DNA from 2 places in the Paenibacillus sp. FSL R5-0928 genome. Region 2 is predicted to be linked to the other one. Evidence: riboswitches for the same ligand, from Rfam matches in the RefSeq annotation. Region 2 holds a riboswitch; the other holds the start of a gene.

Region 1 (7,857 bases), 480 kb from region 2:
ACGTATCTGTAATCGTAAATCCACATTTTTGATAAGTTCGAATGGCGCGTTGGTTCCAGGTCAGGACTTCCAGATCTATCTCACGATCAGGATAACGATTCAAGGCTGTCTGGACGATGGCATCTACGAATAGTTTGCCTAAACCATGGCCGCATAGATCGGGGCGCATCCCAACTCCTAAACGGACGACTCCTTCCATCGGGAACAACTGTGCGAATCCGCACAAAACCTCATTTTCATTTAATATGGAGATATATTGTTCCTCCCGGAGCTGCGGATCACCAAACTCGATGCCAAGAGCCTGCATCTGCTCCCACGGCATCCAGCCATAAATATTATATGGGGGCGTATAGCTCCACTTACAAATAGCTTCTCCGTGAATTGCCTCCATAGGAACAACATGAAAAGTTACCGAGGGATTTATCATAAGGTCAACGATCTCCTTTCACGAGGACATTGCTATATTACTAATTATATACAAAATGGGGGAGGTTCGACTCAGAAACTTTATATGAGGGGGAATGTTTTACAAATTATGAGAGGGGTAAATAAGTAATAAGACAAAAAAACAAGCTCTCCTCCAAGAGTACCTTGGAAAAGAGCCTATGTACGTTATTTATTGCACATCATCATTGTCTTCCGATTCAGCAGCAACCGATTGGTAAGCGTCTGTGCTCATAATGCGCTTGGCACCAACGTAGCGTTTCACGTAGTAGCTATCACTCAGAGAGCTAATCGTAACACCGCGTGAGGTAGAAGCGTGTGCGAACTTACCTTCACCGACATAAATGCCGACATGGGAGACACCTTTGCCACTTGTATTGAAGAATACAAGATCTCCGGCTCTTATATCATCACGGGAGATTGCTGTGCCCATTTGATATTGGGAACCTGATTGGTGTGGAAGGTTAATGCCAATCTTATCAAACACATACATTGTAAATCCGGAGCAATCAAATCCGTTAGTGGATATACCGCCGGATACGTATTTAGTACCGATGGCCTTGTCAATCACTTTATCCATTTTGGAATCTGCGAAAGCGCTTCCTGCTCCGATGGTGAGGATGATGGAAAAGCTTAGTACTGCTGCTGCTAACTTCTTCTTCAAAAGTGTATACCCCTTCCAAATGCCTACGAGGTTAGCTTAAGGGTTCGGTTGAAGGTCCCCTATGACCCCTCTATATAATGGAGGTCAATTCACCCAAAGTTGGTTCCCCCGTTTTCCTAATAGTTAGGAAACTCGGCTCATACTGTTGATTAGGATTAGCTTGTAATCAATACATGACAAAACCTTTGTAAATAACAACTTAATGATTACAAAAATGTTACTAAAATCTCACTGCGCTAATTGTAACAAACAGAAAGCCGCTTGGCAATCGTTTTTAACATATTAATGCAGAAAAATTGGAATTTTTACGGTAGAAAGGCATATGTAAGCGTTAATAATGACCTAATTTTTAATATAATTGCAATTTTTATCAAATAAACGTGTTTCAATTGGGCTCTAATAGTGTAAAAATATATTATGGAATAAAGAAAAACCCGAATTTGATTACGGGCATAATCAGATTCAGGTTCATATAGTTGTAATTGTGAGGTTATAGTTGTGAGGAAGGTTTCAATCGAAGGCTACAGCTTGATAAGCTGAAGTACTCATTACTCTTTTAGCGCCAACATAACGATTGGCCCAGTAGGCCTGACTGAGTGAAGTGATGGTCACTCCACGCGAAGAGGACGATTGTGCGAATTTTCCGTTTCCAACATAAATGCCGACATGGGATACTCCATTGCCAAGTGTGTTAAAGAACACTAGATCACCAGAACGCAGATTGCTTTTGGATACAGCAGTTCCAACGCTATATTGAGCTTTTGATGTACGAGGTAAAGTAAGACCCACATTCTTGAATACATACTTTGTAAATCCAGAGCAATCAAATCCGGCAGTGCTTGTACCTCCGGTTTTATAGGCAACTCCAATAGTCTTTGAGATTACAGAGTCCATTTTAGAGTCGGCAAAGGCGCTTCCTCCACCAATAGATAATGCCATTACAAGTCCTAGCGCCGCAGCGACGCATTTTTTTCTTAAATTATGTCTTTTCAAAAGATGTACTCCTTCCAAGGCCTGCGAGGTTAGCTTAAGGGTTCGGTAGAAGATTCCCTATGATCCCTGTAAAGCGAGATCAATTCACCCAAAATATGGTTCCCCCACTTCCCGGTGCAAAGGAATTAGGCGTGTTAAGCACCAGAGAATGACGTTTCGACAGTTACACTTACGATAAATACATTTAGTTATGTAGGAATCGTTTCAATTGATTACAAAATTGTTACTAATAGCACAGGACTTATTGTAACAGAGCTTTTACGATTTTGCAAATACTCTTAAGTTATCCGTAATGAGAAAAAGTCCCAGCTCCTGAATACAGGAATTGGGACCTTTTTATTATGTCAAATAAGGTTGATTTATTGTGGAAATGCTTTGCTACGCCATAGATGATATTGTGCAGAGATTCCCCACATTTTTAAGAGCGTAGAAGGTAGTGGTGAGATTTGCCGTATTATAAGTGCCGGTAGGCCGGGACAGAACAGACCCGTCAGTCCGCACACTAGCAGTAAGAGCAGGCCTCCCGCCCCAAGTACAATGGAAACACCTATAGCAGGAATCAGTGACCGCAAGCAGATGATCAGTGAGGAGAACATTCCTGTACCGCCGGTGTAACCAAACTGCATATATAGAAGAAACAGGCGCACGATAAAAATATATATAAGCCATGCCAATACGTATGGTACTAAATGAAGTAACAAAGCGTAGTTAAACAAAGAGGATAAGAACAGCCCGTACATTTTTGGAGCAAGCCAGTAAAGCGGCAGCAGGGTCAGCACCCATTCGATTAGGCTAAAGACTAAGACAGGTAGTCCATAGATCTTCATGCCAGGGAAAAAGAACAGTCCACGCTCGCCCTTTCGCTCCTGGTGGAGCTCATGCAGCAATCCTGCCCTTATGAAAGGGGAAAGCAGAAGTCGCAAGACAACAAGCGCCAGAAGCATCCATAACCAAGTGCGTATCGCAGGGTCCGTATTCAAGCTGAACTGTCCCTCGATATAATACAACAGTCTGCCCATACCGCTGCCTCCGGCGTCTTTATCCGGATAGCGCAGTAGAATTGGAATAATAGCAGATCGGATGAAACCATACATAAAGTAGCCCCAGAGCAGTCGGTAGATGAAGAGCAGAATTAAAATATAAAATTGCTCCTTCATGCTTTGCCAGCCGCGGGTTATCGATGTTCTCACAATCATTCACCTCACCAGACAAGAGTTCCGAGCACGGTTTCAAGTAGTTTAGTTACACTTAATGTCCAGCGAGAGAGCGTCTTGGGCTCTATTTCCGCCAGCCTAAAGTTGTTTAGATGTTTGCTCTCCAATAAGATGGAATGTTCAGGGTCAATCTCAGCAGAGAGAAGAGGCTTATCGCTTAACAATTGAAACGTAGTCTCTGCTCCTTCACCGTTCCAGACCCGCTGCACCGAAGAGCTGTCGGCGAATGTGAATTTCACGGGAACATCAACGTAATGGCTCCCTTTGTTTGAAATCTTCACTAATGATTCGTAGCTTGGGGCATCGCCGCTGTTATTTTTTTTAAAAGTAATCGTATCTACTGAGAAGTCAGGCGCTCCATCACCATAAATGTAATCATCGAAATAGGCCTGCCATGATTTTTTGGTTACCTTCTCAACGACTTTCTGAAAATCTGACGTAGCAGGATGCTCGAAACGGAACTTACGAGCGTAGGAGGACATGATGTTGTTCATTGCTTTGGTACCTACCTGGCGTTCGATATCTTTAAGTACAAGCTTGCCGCGGATATAAACATTTCGGCTATAGGAATCCGCCCCTGCATATTTCCACGTTTCCAGATTTAACGGCTCAGGTATAGTTACCAGGCTGGCCTGTAAAGGCAAATTAGACTTGATACCGTATTCTTGCTCCATAAGTCTGTCTTCGGCATAGGAAGTGAAGCTTTCATCCAGCCAGGCCTCCTCGAATTCATTACTGGCTATCATACCGTAGAAGTATTGATGGCCGATTTCATGAATGACGGTTCTTTCAAGTGAGGTATCTGGAGAAGAATCCGCGGCCCCAAAGGCTGTAATAAGGGTAGGGTATTCCATTCCTCCAGCACCGTTGCCCTCCTTAGGTGGGACGACAATAGACAGCGTAGAGTAGGGATAAGGACCATACCATTTGCTGAAGTAGGTCAGGGCAGCCTTGGCAGCCTGAAGGTAACGCTCTTTTAAATCTTTGTGTAGTGGGTCGAGATACACCTTAATTCGTACTCCAGGCACCTCCGGCGTAGAGAAGGCTTCCTCAGCTACTGTAAAATCAGGGGAAGCGGCCCAAGCGAAATCGTGGACATCATCGGCGTAGAACTGATATATTTTCTGATCTTGTTTGAGCTTGGCATTTTTTACAGGAAATCCGGTCGCAGCCACCGTATAGTTGGAAGGGACGGCAATCGTTACATTAAAGATGCCAAAATCACTGTAAAACTCAGAGGTTCCGTGATACTGATGCAGGTCCCAGCCTTCTTCTTTAACTCCGCGTGTGCCCCTCGGCTCGTATACACTAAGCTTAGGGAACCATTGCCCAGCCATAACGAAGTTACCTGAAGCACCCATGCGTGCAAAGATTTTGGGAAGCTGGACTTCATACTGAAGCTTAAGTGTTACACTTTCCCCACCATTAACAGGCTGAGGAAGATGTACCTTTAGGAGCGTCTTATCGTTGATATTGCCGTCATCAGGTTGGACATATTGCACTCTTTGCATTAGCGAAGTTCCTTCTGTCGTGCGCAGATCGGTCAGCGTCATATTTCCGAAGCCATTCTCAGGCATACTGTCGCCTCTGAGCGTCCCCCCGGATTCCTTCATAAAGGTGGTATCTGATGAGGCAAATGCATTTGGATACATGTGAAAATATAAATCACTTACTGGCTTTACTCCGGGGTGTGTCCAGGTTACTGTCTCAGAAGCTTTTAAGGTTTCTGTGTCAGGAACAAGCTGGACATCAATGTGATACTCGACTACCCGCTGGCTTAAAGCCTCCTCTGCCGGGACGGGCGCGCTCTCAGGCAATACCTGCTGTGGTAGGGCTGCAGGCGCTGTGCCGCTGGAGGACTTGGCCTCTTTTGAAGCAAAGCTAGTAACAGAAGCTGTAGAGCTATCCCCTGAAAAGGCCCATATTCCTCCTCCCAGCAGCGCGAGGATGGCCAGGGTCGCAAAGATGATGTACTTTAATGACAGTGACTTCATAGTGTGATTCCTCCCGTGACAAGCATCTACGGGATGTATATGTTTGCAATCGCCGCATTATTAGCTAAAATTAAATTATTCGTAAGAGGAAGGGTGTGCACTCGTGGACAACATACAACCGGAGGGCAAGAAACAGATTGCCTTAAATATTGTGAACGCTAAAAGTAAACATAAAGGCTTTGGAGCAGGCTCTATAGATCTCAACAACGTTTCACCTGTCATTATTGATGGTGATGTGGCGGTTATTGATATCGGTGCCATGCATGCCAAGAGCAAAGTGGAAAAAGGAATTAAATTTTCCATGAATCGTGAAGATGTACCGAATGGAAGACAGGTTTGGGTGGTATGGGTAGCGGTAGACCGTACATTGGAAGCTCAATTTTATGGTGGAATCACAGCCTGTGAAATGTGGATTGATACAGAAGCGCGCCGCGGATGGAAAATTCTTGCCGAGCATGTCAATAAGCTGGATGCAGCTCTTAAACGCAAGATCGATGTGGCAGGGCTTGGAGCCATTGAGAAGTCGGCGCTCAAATCCCTTCTGATCTCTCATAATGAAGCATGGTGGAATGCATCCTCAGATGAGCTTAAAGCTGCACTGACTGAATAGTATAGGAGCCTCCAGAAGGGTTATCCGATATAGAAAAAGCTTCGACCTCCGGAAATAGGAGCGTCGAAGCTTTTTAATTTATGATTTGCTTGTGCTGCTAAGCTTGCGTTTGAGCTGACTCACTCTGGCTTGGCTAATCCCGAGGATTTCTGCAAGTTCTTTTTGGTTGGCATAGGGATGATCTTCAATAGCTTGTTCCAGACGTTGGCACATTTCCTCTGTCTTCGACTTTCGGATGCTGGTGTTGTGCTCAGGTGCCTCAACAACAAAATCCTCACGTGACTCTGGCAATTGAGACATGCGTTCAGGATCGACAATTTCTTTTAGACAGTTGCTACAAATAAACTGCTCTTTATAGTAGGTGACATGGTCGTGGCTTCTGCAAAATGTACACTCTGTCGAGGTGTACTTCCTAAGGACGATGATTTTTTCGTCTAAAACAAAAAATTCGATAGGATCACCAATGTCAATATTACGCGTCATACGGATTTCTGCGGGAACCACAATTCTCCCAAGACTGTCTAAACTCCGGATCATGCCTGTATCCTTCATCCCATGTCCCTCATTTACATCATTATATTTTGGTTTCTAATAACTATTATAGCAGTAATTGAGAGTTAAGAGAATGGGGTAAGCATAATAAATAAAACGGTTACATCCCTTGTGCGATAAGTGATATTTGAGTTTGGCAATCCTGTTGTTACTACAATATATAACTTATAAAAAAAGAAAAACCCCTTCAATATAAATGAAGAGGCTAATTCAACCACCAGCGTTTAATGTTCTTCCACAGGGAACGGTTTTCTTCAGCAGAATCTACCTTACTTTGTGTGTCATCCACAGCAGGAGCGGAGCCTGTGCCATGCAGTTCGCAGTATTCGGTGGGCTCAGTTCCACTAATAAAAGTTTCCAGTTCTTTGTCGGGACATGCTGCTGTAGCAAGTTTGCCGGATTGCGGATTGACGTATACGCTGACTATTCCATCTGGAATAGGGAAAATTTTTGGAGGGACATTTTCCAGCGCTTTTTCAGTAAATTGGGCGAAAATGGGGGCTGCGCGCCGTCCGTCGGTAGTTGCGATGTCGCGCCCCTTGTCGTAACCAACCCAGACTGCAGTTGATAGCTCCGGGGTGAAACCTACCATCCAGCCATCTGTATCCGTGGTGCCGGTCTTGCCGGCTACCGGACGTTTAATTATGGAAGCCACACGATTACCCGTCCCCCCAGTCTCGAATACTCCCTCCATTAAACGAGTCAGTACATAGGCAGCTGAAGGTTCTACGACGGTTACTCCTTTGGGTTGAGGTGCTTCATACAGGACCATGCCATTTGAATCGGTTATTTTTAGAATGGCTGTGATCGGCATTTTCTGACCGCCGTTTCCAATTACAGCGAAAGCTGCAGCCATTTCAAGCGGACTGATCGGTGAAGTGCCTAGGGCCAGTGATGGTACGCTTTGAAGTGGACTGTCAATGCCCATCTTCGCAGCCATTTCGCTTACTTTATCCGCGCCGATCTTCATAATTGTATTAACAGCATAGATATTGTCGGATGCTGCGATAGCTTGCCGCATATTAATTTCACCCAGATACTTATCCCCAAAGTTTCGGGGCTGATACGTTTTGCGGTTGTTATCATAATGAAACATCGTTGGCTGACTATTAAAGACCGAAAGTCCTGTCATCTCTTTGGATGAGAGTGCGGCCAAATACATAATCGGCTTAAAGGAAGAACCCGGCTGGCGTGTGGTGGCCAAAGCATGATTGTACTGGTTGGTACGATAATTTTTTCCGCCGACCATTGCTTTGATGTAACCGGTGCGAGGATCGATGGATACAAGTGCAGTCTCCAGATCACTAGTTTGATCCATCTCTTTGTCAACGGCATTTTCTGCGGCATGCTGCATGTCAGGGTCAAGGGTGGTATAGACATTTAATC
Region 2 (7,857 bases):
CGGGTTAAGCTTAATAAAGCTATCCTTTACAGCGCTTAGGAGTATGGGTCCCGTCAGCAGCTTTTTTCTTTTTACAGTACTCATCTTGTTCTCCCTCTTCCTACCGTAAGGTCAAATATTCTGCAATCGGGCCGAGCACAATGACCGGCAGAAACGTCAGCGCACCGATAATCACTACCGTACCAATCAGAATTCCGGTGAACAGACCATTGTCTGTGCGGAATGTGCCAATCGTCTCAGGAACCGGCTTCTTCTGGATCAGTGAACCTGCAACTGCCAGCATTGCGATTATAGAGACATAACGGCCAAGCAGCATTACGATCCCGGTTGTAACATTCCAAAAGGTGGTATTGTCCGCAAGCCCTTCAAATCCTGAACCATTGTTCGCGGCAGAAGAGACATATTCATATAACACTTGGCTAAGTCCATGGAATCCGGGATTCGTGATGGAACCGTTGCCCAAGCCCGTTAAGAACGCACCTGCTGTTGGTACAAGGATAATGAACGGATGCACAAGGATAGCAATCGCAATCAGCTTCATCTCCTTGGCTTCTATCTTTCGCCCGAGAAACTCTGGTGTTCTGCCAACCATTAGTCCACATAAGAAGACGCCCATGATGGCATACATCAGCATATTGATTAGTCCTACACCTTTTCCCCCGAAGACGTTATTGAGCATCATTAGGGCCAGAGGGGTAATGCCACCCAGCGGTGTCAGCGTATCATGCATATTGTTAACACTACCTGTCGTAGCTGCCGTTGTTACCGAAGTGAACAGAGAAGATTGCGGGATCCCAAAACGTACCTCTTTACCTTCCATGCTGCCTTGCGAAGACTCGATCCCCAGCGCATTAATAGCGGGATTCCCTTTAGTTTCCGCATAATAATTCAGCCCCAGCAGCAGAACGAACAAGGTCATCATTGCTGTGAAAATCACCCAGCCCTGACGTTTGTTCTTAGCGAACAACCCGTACATATATGGCAAAGAGGCTGGCAACATCCACATAGAGAGAATCTCCAGAACGTTCGTAAGTGGATTAGGGTTCTCAAAAGGATGCGCTGAATTGGCTCCGAAGAAGCCGCCACCATTCGTACCTAAGTGTTTAATTGACTCCAAAGAAGCGACTGGACCGATAGCGATTTGTTGCGTCTGCCCTTCGAGTGTAGTGACCTCAAGCGATGGCTTGAGCGTTTGTGGCACATGCAATCCTACCAGCACCAATGAAACTAGCAGAGCTAATGGAATGAATACACGAATATGTGCTTTTACGAAGTCCTCAAAAAAATTCCCGACTGATTTCTGTCCTGTAATCCCTCTGACAAAAGCAACCGCAACAGAAAATCCGCTCGCTGCAGACGTGAACATCATCATCGTGATGACTGCCATTTGTGAAAAATACGATAGTCCCGTCTCCCCGCTATAATGCTGCAGGTTCGTATTGGTCATAAAGCTGATCACCGTATTAAATGAAAGCGTCTGTTCCATATCGGCAATTCCATTCGGGTTCAGCGGCAATCCCCGCTGTAATCTTAGAAAAATATAACTGAAAGCAACCAGTACGATATTAGTTAAAACAAAGCTGAGTGCATACTTCTTCCAGGACATTCCGTCCCGTTTTTTCAGGCCGATCAGCTTATAAATACCTTTCTCTGTGCCTGCAAACCAGCGATCCGTACGATTCGGTTCGTTAGAAAATACATGATATAAATACGTCCCCATCGGCTTGACCAACAAGATGAGAATTACAATTACGACGACTATTTGCAAAATGCCCATGAATGCCCCTCCTTAAAATTTCTCAGGATGAATCAACGCGTAAACCAGATATATAAACAACAGTAGGGTAACAGCGATTACTAGAATCACAGCTTATCCCTCCCCGTATCCTCAACTACACCTGCGCACCAGCGCATAAAGCCATAAAATAACCCGTAAATTACAGCTAACGAAGCCACCATATACAGATCCATCATATCTTCCGCACTCCTTCCATTATCCTTGATGAGGTGATCTATCGATTAGAAAATCAGCATCACCACTATGGGAATAGATTACATAGCTCGCACCAAGTCTTTTATAGACCAATCTAGGATTTATAGAACTTGTAATCACAAAAATTGGCTGTGTCGTCCAGGTACGGCACATCTGAATATAGCGGCAGCAAAGCGGAAAGCTGCTCTCAAACAGATATACCCTGCCTACCGGGAACGATGGGCGAAACCAAGTGCTCTGATGGCGGGTATCCACTAGAATAACCCGCTCGATTCCGAGCTCCTCTAGTAAAGCTTTCTCAGCCAGATTGTTGGTTAATCCCGCCATCTTAATACCCCTGAACTTCAGAAGTTTAATGAAATGTTCTCCCGCCTTTGTAGGCGCACATACAAGCACATATTCATTCTGATCCGTCATCTCTTTTTTCTCCTCCTGCTCATTTACAACAAGGAGGCAACGAAAATCTCCGAAAGGATGTTGACCTATCGTCATTTTCGGGCACAACCTAAAGCTCGGTTGTGTCACGTCATTAGACGCTGCCTTACAAATACCGCTAATGATGAATTTAGCGACCTCTTGGGGGAGGCCTCCATAAATGCTTTGCTTCTAAGAGCACAGCAAAAAGCCACAAAGGATCTCCTCTGTGGCTCGCTAGCGGTCACATTGCACTCATCCTCTCTCCATACGCTTACGAGGTTAGCTGTCGGATTCGGGCGGTGAGAGTCGCCCTACCTGTATAGATGCGAGCTCACTCGCACCCTCTACAGGATTCACCCCATAATCAGCTTCCGACTCTCACATCGGCTGCCGATTGTTGGTTCCCCCGCTTTCCTTATCGGAAATTAAGCGGATCAAATATTCGATTGTCGTTGAAACAGGAGTAATCATACTCTTATGCACGAAGACTTGTAAAACCTGAATGATGCCAAAATAATGCAAATTAAAAACTATTTTCCCATTAGATAGCGCTTACTTGATATCTAATCTCTCTATATCTCTTGTTTACTCGAGTTTCGAGCGTTTAATCGCTATCTATAACCCATGTGATTTTATTCACCTTTTTAGGGTGAAAATACTGCAAATTCCCTTTATAGGTTGAAACGCAAGAAGCTGAGGTTGAGCGAGAAAGAGGCGCGATAACACGCCATAAATACCTATTTACCTCGTTTTTCAGTCGTAGTCGGCAGGATATGGTTAAAATCGCTCTAAAAGAACATTTTCCGTTTTTTACAGAAAATCTTGAAAAGAGTATGATTCGGGTTGAATCTAATTCATGAAAAACAATCAACGCTGAGTTCCTGCATTCGCAGGGAACGGGGGAACCATCAGGCCACCTGGCCTACTTGGGGTGAATCCAAAGGAGACTGCGTAAGTCTCAATAGGTAGGGCGACTCTCACCGTCCGAATCCGACAGCTAACCTCGTAAGCGTAAAGAGAGAGACCCTTGATCCGCCACGCTTTGGCCCAGGTATATCTGCCTGTAATCCAAAACCGCAGCAGAGGTCCTCCTCTTGCTGCGGTTTTTGCGTTACCTGAGCCTATTAGGTGATAGCACGCTGGATGGGGTGAATGTTTTGAAGCACTATTATTTAGGGATACATCAAGGGCTGCTTGAGCCGATAAGTCTAAATTACGTTTGTTTCGGGGCCTTGTGGTTCGAAGAAAATAATCACAGGTACATTGTAGGTTATGCATTTGGCCAGAACCAGATCCAAGCCCTTCGCCAATTCAGTACACCTTCTTCTTGTAAAGACTGTTTAGACTCTAAGATTGTATATGAAATATATAAAAAAATTCGAGAACAACAACAGCAGCAGGATTGGTCATCGCATCAAAAACTCCCGTGGTTTACAGCCTTCAAGGAGCCTTGGAAAGATGTAAGCGCCGGTTGGTATGTCTTGAGATCCCGCAGCACCTTTCCCTTACATCTATCTGTTATACGGAAAGAGAAGTTCCGACTATGGCTAGAGCATACCGCAGTCTGTGAGAATAAAATGGAAATGCTCGCTTGTGTAGAAAAGGCTAGTGTCACTCATCATGTAGACTTAAAGCTTTTGGAAATCTAAGGAGGAACCCTACTATGGACCAGCGCAGACTATCCCGCATTGAAGTATTTGTATTGGATGAACCCGAGCCTATTCACTATGGAATGGAAGGGGCTGAAGGCTGCCGTTATGGTATTCTGAAGCTCACCTGTAAGGGAGGTTGCAGTTGGGGGGCTTGTCTAATCTCTGCCAACACCAAAAATTTCGATCTCATTAAATGGAGTTCTTTTTTACGGGCTATCTGTCATTGCCGTCTTGAGGAAGCGCTGGATAAGGTCCGCCGCGAAGGTTCAGATTGGGAGCAGGTTAAGCTTGAGCTAGTTCAGGGTGCTTTGCAGGATTTAAAGGCCAAGCTCCAGGGTAAATCCTTGGCTGGGCATATTCAGCAAGGGCGTCTGTACAGTGTTGCAGCTGGGGGGAGCAATTCCAGAAGTGAACGGCTCTACTACAAACCTTCCAAAGCTTTATCCACTGCCTCCCAGCAGAAACACAGTTGCCCGGAACCAGACACCGCCGATCTTATCAATAAATCCATCTCTTACTTTTCTATATTATAGATTCAAGCAAATCTCTCATTCTGAAAGGATCGTGTTCACCATGCCTGACCCCTTACCTCCCGTGTCCACCTACAGTGCTAAATTTGCAGAGTGTGTTCAAAAGTATACTAATGAAGTCTACGTACTCAGTTCCATGTTATTAGAACAATCTAATGAGGCAGACAAGGTTACTATCCGCACCTTCACAGAGCTTCATAAAATATATCGTCAGGATAACTTCGACCCTCAGTTATTCTCTATCCACGCTTACCGCACTTGTATTCGCCAGTGTGCTGATTCTTTTGCCCGGCGCTCTCTTCTATCGGCTAAGGGATTACCTTGGGAGGAACAGCTTGTGAAGGTATTGTGGTACGGCTTAAAGCTGCCTCTTTCTCAAATAAGCATTATTCTGCAAAAAAGTGTTCCTGCACTGAAAGCACAGCTTAGAGCTGTACGGGAGCAGATGACCGACCAAGCGGATATACGAACGAGCGCAAATCTTTCTATAATTTAGTCACTGACTAGAATTCAGACGATCTTTAAGCGCATGAAGCATCTAACGGACTCAGGAGCCTTTAATTGAAGCTTTTCCTCAAATTTGGCCGGCGTTCGGACTCCAGTAGAAATCCCGAGCGATGAGCGTCTCGGATCGTCTTAAAGCAGGCCCTAATCATCTTCCACCAAGGCAAGGCTTACGGACCCAGATATCGTTATTTGCACGTTTATCGCCTTTTGAGCATAGTATCGGACTCCAGTGCAACTATTTGGTTAAAAGAGCTACTAATTCACTGTTTTTCATGCCAATAGCGACTATTGTGTCCGATATCTTGCCAAATCTCGATGATTGTTGCATTTAAGTGTTGCTGGGTCCGTTAGCTATATCAGCTCGTATACAAAGAGATTGCCAACGCAAAAACGGGGATATCCCAGCAACCATAAATGGCTGTTAGGATCCCCCCGAAAATTCAGTACCTACTATTGTGCCTTACTCTTACGCGCCTTACTCTTACGCGCCTTACTGTACATCCACAATCCTGCCAACATCCCCACTATAGCAACACCGGTCAATACGCCTTGAACGAAATTCATAAAAGTGGAGCCATCCGGAAGCATTCTACTAACCGAAGCCAGTGATACCGAACTCATTAAAAGCATAATGGTATATTGTTCGCTTGTAGACATCATTAGCACTCCTTAAAAGTTATATGAGGCCTTCTTAGATCTTGTATGCTTTCATTGCTTTTCTGATTTCTTTAATACTTGGGCGTTTGCCGTACATCAGTACGCCGGTACGATAGATCTTGGCTGCCAGCCATCCGAAGATGAAGGTAGTCACAAGCAGGATCAGCAGCGATACAATGACTTGCCAGATCGCCACCTCACCGACACCAATTCGGAGCAGCATCGTCAATGGTGAAGTGAAAGGTACATAACTCGCTATCTTAACCACTAGAGTATCCGCATTGGAGATACTGAACAGTGGAACATAGAACGCCACGAAGCCTAACATCATGATTGGCATTACCGCCTGGCCGAGATCCTCCGTACGGCTGACAATCGAACCTACAGCCGCATACATCAAGGCATAGAGGAAGTAACCTAATACATACAAGACAAATCCATAGAGCAGCAAGTTAATATTGAGCTGGCCTAAATCGAGATCAAAGTCAGCCAATACGGTTGCGTTATGCGGGAGCGTCAAATTGACGACGATCGCTGCGACAAAGATCCCAATTTGCAATATTCCTACTAGGAAAACACCGATAACTTTACCGAACATTTGCGCTAAAGGTGAGGCACTTGTAATGAGAATCTCCATAATCCGCGAGCTTTTCTCAGAGGTTATCTCAGCGGCAATCATGTTGCCTGTCATCATAATGGACATAAAGAACAACATAAGCATGGCATATACGATAATGTAGTTAATGGCCGGAGTGTCCTCCTGAGAGCTTTCACTGCCACCGCCTGCGTTAAGCTGTTGTGTAGTAATCTGCACTGGTGTTGACATTGCAGCAATCTGTTCAGAGGTCAGCTTGTCGCCAACGATGAATTGTGTGTTTGCTTGCTGAAGTGCATTTTGAAGATAAACTTGAACATCTCCGTTTAGTTCTCCATCATTACTGTGATAAGTAACGGGTGGAAGCCCTTCACCAGTAGGTTCTGCAAAAGTAACATAACCTTCTACTGTCTCTTCATCTAATGCTTTCTTTAACTCGGCATCATCCGCAGAAGCATATTGTACTATCTTAGCCTGTGGCATGCCCTCTGGGGCAGTATAAGCCTTCAACAATTCTGCAACCTGATTTCCCTCTTCAGCAATCACAGCAATTTGAGTAACTTCACTTTTGGCCGAATCACCCTTAAACTGATCGATGATATAGGGAAGATTCATCCCTATGCTGAGCAATAATACTAGAATCAAAGTAGTAATCATAAATGATTTCGTTCTAACTTTATTTTTAAAGGTAAAGCCGATAATTGTCCCCATCTTATTCATTAGATTCACCCACCGCTCTGATAAAGATTTGGTTTAACGTAGGTTCCTTGATTTCAAAATGCTCCACTTCACCCTGTGCTATCGCCTGCTGTAAAATACGCTGTGCTGCACCGATCTCACTGATCGATAACAGATACCCACGCTCCAGCCGTTTCACTGCTGTAACGCCTGCGATGGACTCCAGACCTTTTACCTCATTAGCTGTACGCAGCAATACTTCTTCCCGCGGGTAGCCATTCTTGATCGTGCGGATATCCCCTTGAACGACCGTATTGGAACGATCGAGAATCGTAATGTTACGGCATAGCTCTTCTACATGCTCCATCCGGTGCGTAGAGAAAAGGATACTTGTTCCCGAATCACGCAATTCTTTGACCGTATCTTTCAGCAGCTCCACGTTTACTGGGTCCAGCCCGCTGAAAGCTTCATCTAGAATCAGAATCTGCGGTTTATGAACGACAGCGGCGATAAAGCCCATTTTTTGCTGATTTCCTTTGGAAAGCTCTTCTATCTTTTTATTGTAATAATCCGGAACCTCAAATCGATCCAGCCAATAGCGCAAGCTCTTATCTGCATCACTAGCTGACATTCCACGCAGGCGGGCTAAGTAAACGATTTGATCGCTGATCTTCACCTTAGGATATAGTCCGCGTTCTTCGGGCAGATAACCCATAAGTTGCTGCAGTTCACTGTTGAAAGGCTTCCCGTTATACAAAATTTTGCCCTCATCAGGGTAGATTAGGCCGAGTACCATACGCATCGTGGTTGTTTTTCCCGCGCCGTTCG

What was found. Region 2 has a riboswitch for cyclic di-AMP ahead of MKZ16_RS02660 (hypothetical protein). Riboswitches for the same ligand answer to the same signal wherever they lie in the genome.
Region 1: it holds a riboswitch for cyclic di-AMP, as region 2 does, so the genes downstream of both, MKZ16_RS00545 (C40 family peptidase) here and MKZ16_RS02660 (hypothetical protein) in region 2, are expected to answer to the same signal.

What each region holds. Positions count from the first base shown of each region.
Region 1 covers NZ_CP150225.1:112,700-120,556, forward strand. The annotation lists gene MKZ16_RS00535 (GNAT family N-acetyltransferase) at 1-427, opposite strand, end outside; gene MKZ16_RS00540 (C40 family peptidase) at 617-1,069, opposite strand; cyclic di-AMP (ydaO/yuaA leader) riboswitch at 1,114-1,256, opposite strand; gene MKZ16_RS00545 (C40 family peptidase) at 1,619-2,047, opposite strand; cyclic di-AMP (ydaO/yuaA leader) riboswitch at 2,105-2,243, opposite strand; gene MKZ16_RS00550 (hypothetical protein) at 2,461-3,291, opposite strand; gene MKZ16_RS00555 (M1 family aminopeptidase) at 3,303-5,309, opposite strand; gene MKZ16_RS00560 (YwhD family protein) at 5,413-5,919, shown strand; gene MKZ16_RS00565 (AbrB/MazE/SpoVT family DNA-binding domain-containing protein) at 5,998-6,471, opposite strand; gene MKZ16_RS00570 (PBP1A family penicillin-binding protein) at 6,677-7,857, opposite strand, start outside.
Region 2 covers NZ_CP150225.1:593,305-601,161, reverse strand. The annotation lists gene kdpB (potassium-transporting ATPase subunit KdpB) at 1-84, opposite strand, end outside; gene kdpA (potassium-transporting ATPase subunit KdpA) at 101-1,777, opposite strand; gene MKZ16_RS02665 (hypothetical protein) at 1,994-2,410, opposite strand; cyclic di-AMP (ydaO/yuaA leader) riboswitch at 2,663-2,852, opposite strand; cyclic di-AMP (ydaO/yuaA leader) riboswitch at 3,272-3,436, shown strand; gene MKZ16_RS02660 (hypothetical protein) at 3,505-4,059, shown strand; gene MKZ16_RS02655 (hypothetical protein) at 4,074-4,595, shown strand; gene MKZ16_RS02650 (hypothetical protein) at 4,657-5,088, shown strand; gene MKZ16_RS02645 (hypothetical protein) at 5,550-5,759, opposite strand; gene MKZ16_RS02640 (ABC transporter permease) at 5,791-7,071, opposite strand; gene MKZ16_RS02635 (ATP-binding cassette domain-containing protein) at 7,064-7,857, opposite strand, start outside.